3 regions of the Mesobacillus subterraneus genome follow, and region 1 is predicted to be linked to each of the others. Evidence: a T-box and tRNA genes for the amino acid it is inferred to sense, from the RefSeq annotation. Region 1 holds a T-box; the other regions hold tRNA genes.
What was found. The T-box of region 1 lies ahead of tyrS (tyrosine--tRNA ligase). A T-box ahead of a tRNA ligase gene usually reads a tRNA of that ligase, here a tRNA-Tyr.
Positions count from the first base shown of each region.

Region 2: it has a tRNA-Tyr gene. The T-box ahead of tyrS (tyrosine--tRNA ligase) is inferred to sense a tRNA for this amino acid. The anticodon was not compared.
Region 3: it has a tRNA-Tyr gene. The T-box ahead of tyrS (tyrosine--tRNA ligase) is inferred to sense a tRNA for this amino acid. The anticodon was not compared.

Region 1 is NZ_CP129019.1:707,214-712,276, forward strand. It holds partial or broken gene LC048_RS03530 (transglycosylase domain-containing protein) at 1-2,535, opposite strand, end outside; T-box leader at 2,678-2,901, shown strand; gene tyrS (tyrosine--tRNA ligase) at 2,976-4,235, shown strand; gene rpsD (30S ribosomal protein S4) at 4,518-5,063, opposite strand, start outside.
Region 2 is NZ_CP129019.1:3,182,918-3,187,980, forward strand. It holds gene queG (tRNA epoxyqueuosine(34) reductase QueG) at 1-863, opposite strand, end outside; gene LC048_RS16510 (B3/B4 domain-containing protein) at 972-1,640, shown strand; tRNA gene LC048_RS16515 (tRNA-Gly) at 2,039-2,112, opposite strand; tRNA gene LC048_RS16520 (tRNA-Leu) at 2,165-2,249, opposite strand; tRNA gene LC048_RS16525 (tRNA-Cys) at 2,292-2,366, opposite strand; tRNA gene LC048_RS16530 (tRNA-Gly) at 2,376-2,450, opposite strand; tRNA gene LC048_RS16535 (tRNA-Gln) at 2,457-2,531, opposite strand; tRNA gene LC048_RS16540 (tRNA-His) at 2,571-2,646, opposite strand; tRNA gene LC048_RS16545 (tRNA-Trp) at 2,658-2,731, opposite strand; tRNA gene LC048_RS16550 (tRNA-Tyr) at 2,740-2,824, opposite strand; tRNA gene LC048_RS16555 (tRNA-Phe) at 2,894-2,969, opposite strand; tRNA gene LC048_RS16560 (tRNA-Asp) at 3,116-3,191, opposite strand; tRNA gene LC048_RS16565 (tRNA-Met) at 3,195-3,268, opposite strand; tRNA gene LC048_RS16570 (tRNA-Val) at 3,435-3,510, opposite strand; tRNA gene LC048_RS16575 (tRNA-Glu) at 3,514-3,588, opposite strand; tRNA gene LC048_RS16580 (tRNA-Ser) at 3,604-3,695, opposite strand; tRNA gene LC048_RS16585 (tRNA-Asn) at 3,700-3,774, opposite strand; rRNA gene rrf (5S ribosomal RNA) at 3,840-3,955, opposite strand; rRNA gene LC048_RS16595 (23S ribosomal RNA) at 4,106-5,063, opposite strand, start outside.
Region 3 is NZ_CP129019.1:4,227,923-4,232,985, reverse strand. It holds rRNA gene LC048_RS22065 (23S ribosomal RNA) at 1-1,259, shown strand, start outside; rRNA gene rrf (5S ribosomal RNA) at 1,336-1,451, shown strand; tRNA gene LC048_RS22055 (tRNA-Asn) at 1,532-1,606, shown strand; tRNA gene LC048_RS22050 (tRNA-Thr) at 1,649-1,721, shown strand; tRNA gene LC048_RS22045 (tRNA-Glu) at 1,739-1,813, shown strand; tRNA gene LC048_RS22040 (tRNA-Val) at 1,859-1,934, shown strand; tRNA gene LC048_RS22035 (tRNA-Thr) at 1,974-2,049, shown strand; tRNA gene LC048_RS22030 (tRNA-Tyr) at 2,144-2,228, shown strand; tRNA gene LC048_RS22025 (tRNA-Gln) at 2,284-2,358, shown strand; tRNA gene LC048_RS22020 (tRNA-Lys) at 2,512-2,584, shown strand; tRNA gene LC048_RS22015 (tRNA-Gly) at 2,657-2,731, shown strand; tRNA gene LC048_RS22010 (tRNA-Ala) at 2,735-2,810, shown strand; gene rocF (arginase) at 3,813-4,709, shown strand; gene LC048_RS22000 (Spo0E family sporulation regulatory protein-aspartic acid phosphatase) at 4,795-5,001, opposite strand.

The DNA of each region.
Region 1 (5,063 bases):
CCCAGCGCTGCAGGCGTCTTGCCATTTTCGCTCAGCTTATCGTCCGCAACGAGGATCTTGTTCCATGCATCCTTTTTAGGGATTAACTGCTGTGGATCCCTGATTTTATGGCTGATGATGCTTTCCATATACTCTGGATTCAGTATTACCCCGGTGTCGGTGAATTCAGAAGGAGTAGAATCAAGCGCTATATAACGCTTATCTCCAACGGTAACAAATTTATTTTCGACGAGACTGTCATCAACTTTAGTTGGTGCATATTTCGCTATGAAGTAATCTGATTCAACAAGCCCTGCTTTAGAGCAAGCACTTGAAGGCAGCAAACCAGATACTGCACAATATGAACGCTTTACGATTCCGCCAGGCATTTTGAATCGTTCTTCAGGATCCACTAGCTTAGGAGCGACCTCATAGGCGTCGTTCATTAGGTCTGCCCAGATGTATTGGGTCCGGACTCCATAAGAAAGATTTTTATAGCTTCTTTCAAGGGCTTTTGGCGTATCGTATCCAAGCCATACACCGAAAGAGACATTTGGATTGGTTGCCACAAACCACGAATCAATATATTCATGCCCTGTTCCTGTTTTACCAGCCCAGTCAGATCCAAATTTCAATCTCCCTTTAACAGCTGTAGCAGTACCGCGGTTAATAACATCACGCATCATATCAATTGTTAAGTAAGAAGTCTGTGGACTGAAAACATCTACTGGTTCAGATTTATGTTGGAATACGACTTCGCCATTTTTGTCGACAATCTTCTCGATCATATAAGCATCGATGAACTTACCGCCATTTGCGAATGTGCCAAATGCGTTGGTGTTTTCTTCAACAGTGACACCGCCGCGTAATGAACCGATAGCGGTTGATTTGTTGGTATAGTCATCTGGTTTTAAATTCGAAAAGCCCATTTTATCAAGGAAGTTCGCCGGGCGCTGGTTTAGTATGTTTTTATAAGCTAGAACAGCCGGAACGTTGTAAGACTTCGTCAATGCATGTCTTGCAGTGGTTAAACCGCTGTATCTCATATCATAGTTGTTAGGCCAGGCTTTTCCAGCTCCGTTCAAAAACACTTGAACATCTGGCAGAACGGAACCAGGATGCAATTTTCCGAGCTCCATTGCTGGTGCATAAACCAAAAGCGGCTTCATCGTCGATCCGTTCTGTCGCGGAGCCCTGGTGGCGTGGTTAGTCTGTTCACGCTTAAAGTTGCGGCCGCCGACAAAACTGATGATTTTACCAGTTTTGTTTTCTATGAGAGTTGCACCGATTTCAACAGGCTCCTGGACTACTGTCATTTTGTTAGGGTCATCCGGGTCAGGAACTTCCTGAGGTTTATCTCTGCCATAGTAAGGGTAATTCTTTGCTGTTTCCTGCATCTTTACATAAATATCTTTATTGATAGTTGTATAAATCTTATAGCCATTCTGGCGAAGGTCACGGTCAGCAAGTGCATGATATTCTGCCAGTAATTTCTCGTCTTTTTTCAAATCTTCAAGTTCATATCCATCTCGCTCGGCCAGTATATTAGCCAGGATTTCTACTGAACGGGCCTCGATTTCAAACGTCAGGAAAGGATATTCCTCAACCGTGTTATCACTAGGAACTTCTTTTACAAAATCCTTGGTTATATCGTAGTTGATCGCATCCTTGAACTCATCATCGGTAATGAAACCAGCTCCATGCATCCTGGTAACGACTGTCTTGTATCTGGGACAGGCCTGGCTCAAGCCCTGCTGGATCCTTGAGCTTCCCATGGTCACTGCTGAAAGGTGTATAGCCGAATGGACTCTGTGGAAGACCTGCGATAAAAGCGGCCTGAGGTAAAGTCAGGTCTTTCGCTTCTTTTCCGAAGATTCCCTTCGCTGCGGCCTGGACACCGGCAATGTTGCTGCCATTCGCATTCCGGCCAAACGTGGCGACATTCAAGTAAGCTTCAAGAATTTCCTTTTTATCAAAGAATTTTTCGAGACGAAGGGCGAGCAGGATTTCTTTCGCTTTACGCTCGAAGGAAATTTCATTAGTCAAAATCTGGTTTTTGATGAGCTGTTGTGTAAGTGTACTTCCTCCGGAGGATGTCGCTGAGTTTGTGACTTCCTGGAATAGTGCGCGCATGATCGCTTTTGGAACAACGCCATCATGCTCGTAAAAGTACTCATCTTCTGTTGCGACCACTGCATTTACCAAATGCTTCGACATATCGTCAAGCTTGACTTCCTCACGGTAAAGGTCCGTTCGAAGCTTGCCAAGATAAACATCATTATCAAAATATAAATCCGAGGTTTCTTCATAGTTGTATATATCTTTCCTCATGTTTTCATAAGGTCGGATTTGTTCATCTTTGACAAGGGATGCGAAGTAGCCTGCACCTGCACCTGCGGCGAAACCGCCGCCGAGAACCAATACAATGATCAATAACAACAGCATGTTCCAGACAACCGAATAAGTAATCCTGGCTCCTTTTACGGTCTTTTTATTCGTAAAAAAAGCACCAAAGGATTTAAGCTTCTCTTTCCAAGCCTGTTTTCCTTCATGCATTCATATCATTCCCCCTAAAATCACATACATTATAGCATAAACAGGCTGTCGAATAGCTGTTAATGTGCATTTTTCTGAAAATTTATGTCGAATTTGACAACAAGTCTCTCTTTATGGTAAAAATGCTTTATTAACTTTATAGTAAAAAGCTGTGAAGGGAATGAGTAGTGCTTCTGTCCATGTTCCAGAAAGCCGGCGGCCGCTGTGAGCCGGTACAAACAGAAGGATGAATTACCTCCCCGAGCGCCGCAGTGAAGTGGGATCACATAGTAGCCGCGGCCGGTTTAACCGTTATTTTATTGAGTGGAAGACATTTTTTTATGTTGTTTTCAAGCCGGGTGGTACCGCGCATACAGCGCCCCTGCATTTATTGCAGGGGCGTTTTTTATTTTTCGCAAAAATCCGGTTACGAAATATATTTCCGAATGGAGGAAGAAAAGATGGAATTACTAAAAGACCTCGAATGGCGCGGGATTATTTACCAACAAACAGATGAAGAGGGAATGAAGGATTTGCTTTCAAAGGAAAAAATCTCTCTTTACTGCGGTGTCGATCCAACAGCGGACAGCATGCATATCGGTCACCTCCTTCCGTTTCTGACACTTCGCCGTTTCCAAAATGCAGGGCATCGTCCGATTGTTCTTGTCGGTGGAGCGACCGGCTTAATTGGCGACCCAAGCGGAAAGAGTGAGGAGCGCAAATTACAGACGCTCGAGCAAGTTCAGTTGAATGTGGAAGGTATCCAAAAGCAGCTTGAGAAGATCTTTAACGTTGAGGGCGAAAATGGAGCCATAATGGTTAACAACTATGACTGGGCTGGGTCCATGGATATTGTTACATTCCTCCGTGACTTCGGGAAGAACGTCGGCGTAAACTACATGCTTGCGAAGGATACAATCGCTTCAAGACTTGAAACAGGTATTTCTTTTACAGAATTCACTTACACAATCCTGCAGGCAATGGATTTCTACCACTTATACGAAAAGCACGACTGCAAGCTCCAGATTGGCGGCAGCGACCAGTGGGGCAATATTACGACAGGTCTCGAACTGATCCGTAAAATGTCTGCAGAAGGCTCAAAAGCTTTCGGCCTGACAATCCCGCTTGTTACGAAAGCAGACGGAACGAAATTCGGAAAGTCAGAAAGCGGCGCTGTATGGCTCGACCCGGAAAAGACGTCTCCATACGAGTTCTACCAGTTCTGGATCAACACAGCTGATGCCGATGTAGTGAAATACTTGAAATTCTTCACTTTCTTAGAAAAAGAAGAAATCGAGGCGCTTGCGAAAGCAGTCGAGGAAGAACCACATCTTCGCGAGGCTCAAAAAGCCCTTGCTGAAGAAATGACCCGCATGATCCATGGCGAAGAATCCCTTCAGCAGGCAATCAGGATTTCAGCGGCCCTTTTCAGCGGTGACATCAAAAACCTGAGCGCTGATGAGATCAAGCAAGGCTTCAAGGACGTTCCTTCTTTTACAGTAGAAGGAGAAGAAGAACAAGGTCTAGTGGACTTGCTTGTTGCAGCAAACATCTCGCCATCCAAGCGCCAGGCGCGTGAGGATGTAACGAACGGTGCAGTCTCCCTGAACGGAGAGCGTGTCACCGATACAGCATACGTCCTTAGCGATGCAGACAAGATCGAGGGACAGTTCACCATCGTCCGTCGCGGCAAGAAGAAGTACTTTATGATTAAGTACTAGAATGGACTGAAGATAGATCTACACTAGGGATGACAGACAATTATCGCTGGTGGAACGGAAAAACTGTCCGTCATCATGGGTAAGACGGACAAAAATCGCTGGTGGAACGAGATTACTGTCCGTCATCAGGCATACCACCGATATAAGATTAAGAAAACGGCCTTCCTGGTAAAACAGGGGCCGTATTTTAGTTGAGTTATGAAGCATACGAAATCAGAAAAAAGAATATTTATAAAAACAAAAACCCCAGCCAAAATGGCCGGGGTTTTATAAAGCACTCTATTAACGAGAGTAGAATTCAACGATAAGAGCTTCGTTGATTTCAGCTGGAAGTTCAGAACGCTCAGGCATACGAGTGAAAGTTCCTTCTAGCTTGTCTGCGTCGAAAGTCAAGAAGTCAGGTACGAAGTTGTTCACTTCGATAGCTTCTTTAACAACATCAAGGTTGCGAGACTTTTCACGAAGTGTGATTGTCTGACCTGGTGCTACGCGGTAAGATGGGATATCTACGCGAGCGCCATCAACCATGATGTGACCGTGGTTTACTAACTGGCGAGCTGCGCGACGAGTGCGAGCAAGACCAAGACGGTAAACAACGTTGTCAAGACGAGCTTCAAGAAGAATCATGAAGTTTTCGCCGTGCTTACCAGGCATTTTGCCTGCTTTGTCGAACAAGTTACGGAACTGGCGCTCAGTAACTCCGTACATGTGACGAAGCTTTTGCTTCTCTTGAAGTTGTAATCCGTATTCGGATAATTTTTTACGCTGGTTAGGACCATGAGGACCTGGTGCGTAAGGGCGTTTTTCTAATTCTTTACCTGTACCGCT
Region 2 (5,063 bases), 2.3 Mb from region 1:
CCAAACTTTTCTTTAAAATCACGGTTGCTCATCGTCAGTAAAGGTTTCAGAAGAGGCTTTGCAATTTCAGGGTCTGGCTCCATTTCTTCATGGAAATGAAAATCCTTCCCTTTGTTCTCGGGACAAACTGTCTGGCAAGTATCACAGCCATATAAGCGATTGCCCAGTTTTTCCCTGAACTCATCCGCCAAAAAGCCCTTAGTCTGTGTCACGAAAGCAATGCATTTTTTTGCATCAAGCTGTCCACCCTGCACAAGAGCGCCAGTTGGACAAACATCCACACATTTATTGCAGCTGCCACAACGATCCTCCATAGGCGTATCGGGTTCAAACGGTATATTGGTGATCATTTCACCTAAATAAACATATGATCCAAACTCTGGTGTGATAATGGAACAATTTTTTCCGCTCCAGCCTATCCCTGCCCGTTCGGCAACTGCCCTGTCAACTAATTCTCCCGTATCAACCATCGATTTGAACATTGAACCAGGTACCTTCGAAGCAATGTATTCCTCGAGTTTTTTCAACCTGTCCCTTAGGACTACGTGATAATCAGTCCCCCATGATGCACGGCAGAAGATTCCACGCCGTTCTCTCTTCTTGCTGACAACTTTCGTCTTCATCTTTGAAGGATAAGCTAGTGCAATCGAGATGATTGATTTAGGGCGGTCAAAAATCAGGCTAGGTTCCGTTCTCTTTTCAATATCCTTCTCCTCAAATCCGGAATGATATTGAAGTTCCTGCTGTTTATATAACCGAACCTTCATCTCCTCAAAGGTTGAAGGTGCCGCAAAACCTATTTTATCAATCCCGATTGTTTTGCTGTATTCGATAATATCCTGCTTCAAACTTGCTATATCCACTGGCGGATTCCTCCTTTCCATTTTGATATTTATATTGAAATCCCAGAAATTTAAAAGCAAATTACTTTTATGATAAACTATTTTAAAGCAGTTTTGGAGGTGTAATCAATGGAAATTCAAGTTTCCAGGTCGATATGCGATCTCATTCCCGGATTCTCAGTCGGGATTATCGAGTATAAAGACATACAGGTAGGCGAGTCTCCGCAAATGTTAAAAGGCAGATTGCAGCTTTTCCAGGAATCAATTTACTTCGACCTTCTGGAAAAAAACGTAACCGAGCTTGAAGGCATCAAAGAATGGCGAAGAATATTCAAAACAACAGGGAAGGATCCAAACCGATATAGACATTCGGCTGAGTCCCTCTACCGAAGAATCGCAAAGCAGAATTATCTTCAACCCATACATAGTGCGATAGATTTAAATAACTTCTTCTCACTTGAATATCAAATTCCAATAGGAGTTTATGACAGTGACAAGCTGATAGGAACTGTATCGATTAAAATCGGAGAAGAAGGAGAAGAATATAAAGGTCTAAATGGAAGAACCAATAACCTTGCCAACTTAATCACCTCTGCAGATGAACAAGGTCCATTCGGCAGCCCATTTGTAGATTCCGAAAGATCTGCCGTAACAGCATCAACGACAAATGCCCTGCAGATTGTATATTTAAGACCCTCAACTGCACCCGAGAGCATGCAAAAAATGACACAATCATTAATGAACATGTTTACCCAAATCCATGGAGGGACTGGCACATATAGAATGATCAGATGCTGATGCATCCTTTTTCTTTTTGGGTGATGATCATTCATTGGTGACCATCATGTAGGTATAAGCGGAAAATTTCAGGCTATTGTATATATAGTGCATGCTGCTTAAGAAGTGAAATAAGCGGAGATATTCCGGTTATTGTATGTAGAGGACGCTTATGAAGCTAGAATAAGCGGAGATATTCCGGCTAACGGTTAAAAATAAGACAAAGTCCAATGATTTTATCTAAATAGACGGAAAACCGACCCTTATTTTAGTGAAAATAAGGGTCATATTCAATTTAAGCGAAATTTCTCCGTTTATTTTACGAACACTATGAAAACAGGTTCAGTGATAACACTGGCAAAGAAAAAACGCAGCATATCGTTTTCTGGAAACGACATACTGCGTTAGTCACGTATGTATGGAGCGGGTGAAGGGAATCGAACCCTCATCATCAGCTTGGAAGGCTGAGGTTTTACCACTAAACTACACCCGCATACATATCTTTATGAAATAAAGAAAACAGGAAAACCTGTTTATAATAAAAGTGGTACCGGTGGTCGGGGTCGAACCGACACTCCAGAAGGAACACGATTTTGAGTCGTGCGCGTCTGCCAATTCCGCCACACCGGCATATTAAAATGTCTTGCTTTCTTGCTGCCACTAATGAGTTAGTGGAGGCGGCAACCGGATTTGAACCGGTGAATAAAGGTTTTGCAGACCTTTGCCTTACCACTTGGCTATGCCGCCATATATTTTTGGAGCGGAAGACGGGATTCGAACCCGCGACCCCAACCTTGGCAAGGTTGTATTCTACCACTGAACTACTTCCGCAAAAAATGGCTGGGCTAGCTGGATTCGAACCAACGCATGTCGCAGTCAAAGTGCGATGCCTTACCGCTTGGCTATAGCCCAATATATAGTATTCATTTATTACTGAAAATGTGATTATAATGGGGCGACTGATGGGAATCGAACCCACGAATGCCTGAACCACAATCAGGTGCGTTAACCACTTCGCCACAATCGCCATTATAAAATTGGCAGGGGTAGTAGGAATCGAACCCACACCAAAGGTTTTGGAGACCTTCGTTCTACCTTTAAACTATACCCCTATATTAAGTGGTGGAGGGGGACGGATTCGAACCGCCGAACCCTGAGGGAGCGGATTTACAGTCCGCCGCGTTTAGCCACTTCGCTACCCCTCCACTATAACATTTTTTCTGGTGTTAAAAAACCATTTTTTAAATCCCCTGAATAACCAGGTATTGTATAAATGGTGGCTCAGGACGGAATCGAACCGCCGACACAAGGATTTTCAGTCCTTTGCTCTACCGACTGAGCTACTGAGCCACTATGATATTGTAGTCTAAACTTTTAATGGTTTAGGTCCTTTGCTCGAATGACCTTCGGTCTTTCTCGCAAGTTGCCGTAGAAGCTTATTCGATGATGTGAGCAACTTGCTCTACCGACTGAGCTACTGAGCCACTTAATAAAAATGGCGGTCCCGACCGGGATCGAACCGGCGATCTCCTGCGTGACAGGCAGGCATGTTAACCGCTACACCACGGGACCAGATTGCGGGGGCAGGATTTGAACCTGCGACCTTCGGGTTATGAGCCCGACGAGCTACCGGACTGCTCCACCCCGCGACGGTAATAATAAGATTGTTTTGTGCATGCTCTTTGAGAGCAATGACTGTCCCGATCTCAGGAAGCTTATTCAAGCTGCTGCTCGATCGGTACAACTCGCAGTTCATACAGTGAAGTAACGCTCGTTGCTCCACCCCGCGACGGTAATAATCTTTTAAAATATTTATGGTGGAGGATGACGGGATCGAACCGCCGACCCTCTGCTTGTAAGGCAGATGCTCTCCCAGCTGAGCTAATCCTCCGTTTGGTGACCCCTACGGGATTCGAACCCGTGTTACCGCCGTGAAAGGGCGGTGTCTTAACCGCTTGACCAAGGGGCCAGATATAAAATTCTATGGCGGAGAGCAAGGGATTCGAACCCTTGAGACAGCGTTGACCGTCTACACGATTTCCAATCGTGCTCCTTCGACCTCTCGGACAGCTCTCCAAATTGGCTCCGCAGGTAGGATTCGAACCTACGACCGCTCGGTTAACAGCCGAGTGCTCTACCACTGAGCTACTGCGGAATAATAATGATTTCTCCGACTTGGATACACGATCCGTATCTTTGAAGAGGATCAAAATGCATCCTGCCCGGCGGCGTCCTACTCTCACAGGGGGAAACCCCCAACTACCATCGGCGCTGAGAAGCTTAACTTCCGTGTTCGGTATGGGAACGGGTGTGACCTTCTCGCCATCGCCACCAGACATTTTTTCAAAGACAATATCTATTATACTGTCTTTTATGCATTTTGCAAGAGAAAATTTTAAAAAGTTTTTGTTACGATAATAAAAACTTTTATTCCCTCAAAACTAGATAATGTGTAAGAAGAATTCAAGAAAAACGAGTAATCTAATTTGGTTAAGTCCTCGAACGATTAGTATCAGTCAGCTCCACACGTCACCGCGCTTCCACCTCTGACCTATCAACCTGATCATCTTTCAGGGTTCTTACTAGCTTGCGCTATGGGAAATCTCATCTTGAGGGGGGCTTCATGCTTAGATGCTTTCAGCACTTATCCCGTCCGCACATAGCTACCCAGCGATGCCTTTGGCAAGACAACTGGTACACCAGCGGTGCGTCCATCCCGGTCCTCTCGTACTAAGGACAGCTCCTCTCAAATTTCCTGCGCCCACGACGGATAGGGACCGAACTGTCTCACGACGTTCTGAACCCAGCTCGCGTACCGCTTTAATGGGCGAACAGCCCAACCCTTGGGACCGACTACAGCCCCAGGATGCGATGAGCCGACATCGAGGTGCCAAACCTCCCCGTCGATGTGGACTCTTGGGGGGAGATAAGCCTGTTATCCCCGGGGTAGCTTTTATCCGTTGAGCGATGGCCCTTCCATGCGGAACCACCGGATCACTAAGCCCGACTTTCGTCCCTGCTCGACTTGTAGGTCTCGCAGTCAAGCTCCCTTGTGCCTTTACACTCTGCGAATGATTTCCAACCATTCTGAGGGAACCTTTGGGCGCCTCCGTTACTCTTTAGGAGGCGACCGCCCCAGTCAAACTGCCCACCTGACACTGTCTCCCGCCCCGATCAGGGGCGTGGGTTAGAATTTCAATACAGCCAGGGTAGTATCCCACCAGCGCCTCCACCGAAGCTGGCGCTCCGGTTTCTCAGGCTCCTACCTATCCTGTACAAGCTGTACCAAAATTCAATATCAGGCTACAGTAAAGCTCCACGGGGTCTTTCCGTCCTGTCGCGGGTAACCTGCATCTTCACAGGTACTATAATTTCACCGAGTCTCTCGTTGAGACAGTGCCCAGATCGTTACGCCTTTCGTGCGGGTCGGAACTTACCCGACAA
Region 3 (5,063 bases), 1.3 Mb from region 1:
AGGTAGGCGAGGAGAGAATCCTAAGGTGAGCGAGAGAACTCTCGTTAAGGAACTCGGCAAAATGACCCCGTAACTTCGGGAGAAGGGGTGCTCATTTGGGTGAATAGCCTAGATGAGCCGCAGTGAATATACCAGGCGACTGTTTAGCAAAAACACAGGTCTCTGCGAAGCCGCAAGGCGAAGTATAGGGGCTGACGCCTGCCCGGTGCTGGAAGGTTAAGAGGAGGGGTTAGCTCACGCGAAGCTCTGAATCGAAGCCCCAGTAAACGGCGTAACTATAACGGTCCTAAGGTAGCGAAATTCCTTGTCGGGTAAGTTCCGACCCGCACGAAAGGCGTAACGATCTGGGCACTGTCTCAACGAGAGACTCGGTGAAATTATAGTACCTGTGAAGATGCAGGTTACCCGCGACAGGACGGAAAGACCCCGTGGAGCTTTACTGTAGCCTGATATTGAATTTTGGTACAGCTTGTACAGGATAGGTAGGAGCCTGAGAAACCGGAGCGCCAGCTTCGGTGGAGGCGCTGGTGGGATACTACCCTGGCTGTATTGAAATTCTAACCCACGCCCCTGATCGGGGCGGGAGACAGTGTCAGGTGGGCAGTTTGACTGGGGCGGTCGCCTCCTAAAGAGTAACGGAGGCGCCCAAAGGTTCCCTCAGAATGGTTGGAAATCATTCGCAGAGTGTAAAGGCACAAGGGAGCTTGACTGCGAGACCTACAAGTCGAGCAGGGACGAAAGTCGGGCTTAGTGATCCGGTGGTTCCGCATGGAAGAGTATCGCTCAACGGATAAAAGCTACCCCGGGGATAACAGGCTTATCTCCCCCAAGAGTCCACATCGACGGGGAGGTTTGGCACCTCGATGTCGGCTCATCGCATCCTGGGGCTGTAGTCGGTCCCAAGGGTTGGGCTGTTCGCCCATTAAAGCGGTACGCGAGCTGGGTTCAGAACGTCGTGAGACAGTTCGGTCCCTATCCGTCGTGGGCGCAGGAAATTTGAGAGGAGCTGTCCTTAGTACGAGAGGACCGGGATGGACGCACCGCTGGTGTACCAGTTGTCTTGCCAAAGGCATCGCTGGGTAGCTATGTGCGGACGGGATAAGTGCTGAAAGCATCTAAGCATGAAGCCCCCTCAAGATGAGATTTCCCATAGCGCAAGCTAGTAAGAACCCTGAAAGATGATCAGGTTGATAGGTCAGAGGTGGAAGCGCGGTGACGTGTGGAGCTGACTGATACTAATCGTTCGAGGACTTAACCAAATTAGATGACTCGTTTTTCTTGAATTCTTCTTACACATTATCTAGTTTTGAGGGAATAAAACCTCAAACCAAATAGTCTGGTGGCGATAGCGAGAAGGTCACACCCGTTCCCATACCGAACACGGAAGTTAAGCTTCTCAGCGCCGATGGTAGTTGGGGGTTTCCCCCTGTGAGAGTAGGACGCCGCCGGGCGATGATGCTTTTTCATCTTGGATCACTTCTAAGATGAGGCAGCCGAATCTTCTGCAAGAGTTATGTAAAATTACCATTATTCCGCAGTAGCTCAGTGGTAGAGCACTCGGCTGTTAACCGAGCGGTCGTAGGTTCGAATCCTACCTGCGGAGCCATTATCTCTAAATGACAAAAGTCATTTGAGCTGGCAGCAAAATGCTTCCATAGCTCAGCAGGTAGAGCACTTCCATGGTAAGGAAGAGGTCAGCGGTTCGAGCCCGCTTGGAAGCTCTGAAAATATTATTAATGGCCCCTTGGTCAAGCGGTTAAGACACCGCCCTTTCACGGCGGTAACACGGGTTCGAATCCCGTAGGGGTCACCAAGATTTTTTCACACCAGTGATAAAAACATCAGGGAATTTAATAATGGAGGATTAGCTCAGCTGGGAGAGCATCTGCCTTACAAGCAGAGGGTCGGCGGTTCGATCCCGTCATCCTCCACCATGATTTTTTTTACCTGATGAAATTAATCTTCATTAACATGCCGGTGTAGCTCAATTGGTAGAGCAACTGACTTGTAATCAGTAGGTTGGGGGTTCAAGTCCTCTTGCCGGCACCATGCTTCTTTCTTCCTTGAATAACTTCAGCGGAAGCATGCGAAAAATCCCGAAGGGAATTTGAGCATCTAACTAGGTACAGAAGCACTTATATGTGGAGGGGTAGCGAAGTGGCTAAACGCGGCGGACTGTAAATCCGCTCCCTCCGGGTTCGGCGGTTCGAATCCGTCCCCCTCCACCATTTTAATACATATTAAAATTGGACAAGCTATTAATGTCCTTTTTATTTTTTTCATTGGGCTATAGCCAAGCGGTAAGGCATCGCACTTTGACTGCGACATGCGTTGGTTCGAATCCAGCTAGCCCAGCCATTAACGAGCCATTAGCTCAGTCGGTAGAGCAGATTGCTCGCTGCATTGAGTTTCCTCCCTGGCAATCTGCGAGAAAGACCGAAGGTCTTTTGAGCATCAGATGCGACAGGGAATATAAATGGGTGGAGGCAATCTTTGTCCCACTTTAAATTTGAGCCATTAGCTCAGTCGGTAGAGCATCTGACTTTTAATCAGAGGGTCGAAGGTTCGAGTCCTTCATGGCTCACTCATGTTAAGACCCCTAAGAATGAACTTAATCCTTTATTTTTAGGGGTTTTATCTATTATAATAAAATCATGCGGAAGTAGTTCAGTGGTAGAATACAACCTTGCCAAGGTTGGGGTCGCGGGTTCGAATCCCGTCTTCCGCTCCAATTGGGTCCTTAGCTCAGCTGGGAGAGCGCCTGCCTTGCACGCAGGAGGTCAGCGGTTCGATCCCGCTAGGCTCCACCATCACACTACATAAATACCATTTCAGCCATAAATCCAACCGGGTTTATGGCTTTTTTTATTATTTCCCTCCAAACAGTTTGGTGGATTATTGCCCTTCTATATCAGGGATATCAGTAATGGGACAGTGTTCAGACAGCGTAGCAGGAGAAAGGGCTAGAGTTGTCAAGAAGCCAGTGTAATTGTGACGGGTTTCAGCTAATGGAGCTCAAAGCTGTCAAGAAAAAGCAGTTATTGTGACAGGTCTCAGGATGCGGAGACCTAAGCTGTCAAGAAATTGCAGTTATTATGACAGGTTACAGGCTGCGGAGCTCAAAGTTGTCAAGAAAAGGCAGTTATTATGACAGGTTTCAGGCTGAGGAGCCCAAAGTTGTCAAGAAAAGGCAGTTATTATGACAGGTTTCAGGTATCGGAACTCAAAGCTGTCAAGAAAAAGCAGTTATTGTGACAGGTTTCAGGCTGCGGAGCCCTAAGCTGTCAAGAAATTGCAGTTATTATGACAGGTTTCAGGCTGAGGAGCTCAAAGTTGTCAAGAAAAGGCAGTTATTATGACAGGTTTCAGGCTGCGGAGCTCAAAGTTGTCAAGAAAAGGCAGTTATTATGACAGGTTTCAGGCTGCGGAGCTCAAAGTTGTCAAGAAAAGGCAGTTATTATGACAGGTTTCAGGCTGAGGAGCCCAAAGTTGTCAAGAAAAAGCACTTATTATGACAGGTTTCAGGTATCGGAACTCAAAGCTGTCAAGAAAAAGCAGTTATTGTGACAGGTTTCAGGCTGAGGAGCCCCAACCTGACAAGAAAGTGCAGATCGAAGGGTGGGGGCTGCCGTATTTCTTCACCAAGAATGTTCACACTCTCTAACGAGTTGGTGGTATGAATCCCTTAAATCAGTCCGTAAATTCGCTGAATTCCAAACCGTATATATATTCATGAAACTGTCCGGTTGAGTCATTTGAATGAAAGCGTTTAAAATAGAGTGTAGATAAGAGAAAGCAAGGGGGAGAAATATATGAAGAAACTTTCGATTATTGGCATGCCGATGGATTTGGGGCAGATGAGAAGGGGAGTCGACATGGGCCCAAGTGCGATCCGTTATGCTGGAATAAATGAACGATTGAGAGTGTTATTTGATGAGATAGAGGATTTGGGAGATATAGCCGTTGGAAGACCAGAGGTAAAGATTGATCCTAACAGCAATCTTCGCAATCTGGAGCTTGTAGCAGAGAAAAATGCTTTGCTTGCTGATGAGGTAGACAGGATTATTGATTCTGGATCATTCCCACTTGTATTAGGAGGAGACCACAGTATTGCGATTGGCACTTTGACTGGTGTATCTAAGCACTATAAAAATCTGGGTGTGATTTGGTATGATGCACATGGTGACCTGAATACAGCAGATACTTCACCATCTGGGAACATCCACGGAATGCCGCTTGCTGCCAGCCTTGGGTTGGGACATGAAATGTTAACTCAATTAGGTGGATTTTCACCAAAGGTAAAACCGGAAAACATAGTCATCATCGGGGCACGTTCATTGGATGAGGGGGAGAAGGACCTAATCAAGGAAATGGGCATTAAAGTGTTTACAATGCACGAGATCGATCGTCTCGGAATGGCCACGGTCATTGAGGAAACAGTCAATTACCTGAAAGATAAGACAGATGGCGTCCATCTTTCACTTGATTTGGATGGGCTGGACCCAACAGATGCTCCTGGCGTCGGTACCCCGGTAATCGGAGGGATCAGTTACCGTGAGAGCCATCTGGCAATGGAGATGCTGGCTGAGGCAAAAATCATCACTTCAGCTGAATTCGTCGAAGTAAATCCTATACTTGATGAAAAGAATAAGACAGCTGTCGCAGCAGTAGCGTTGATGGGTTCTTTATTTGGAGAGAAACTTTTGTAATGCTCCGGCAGTTTTAGAATAGGCTCATAGTAGTGATAAAAAATAGGGAGCAGCGGCCAAATGTCTGGCTGCTGCTCTCTTATTATTAATATAGAAATGAATTTTTGGATGATAAGTGATAATATTTATTTAGTAAATGGTCGAGTTTAGTACTGATGTCGACAACCCGTTGATTTGACAGCGAGGTTTTTGCAGCTAATTCAACCATCTCTTTACGGCAATTCTCAATATCCTTCAACAACGTTTCTGCACACATTAATTGTTTCCTCGCCTTCAATAAAATATAGTTCATTTATACCCCAGCCAAAACTTTTTAAACCAAACTGGTAGTAATTTGTTAATATTAACTTATCG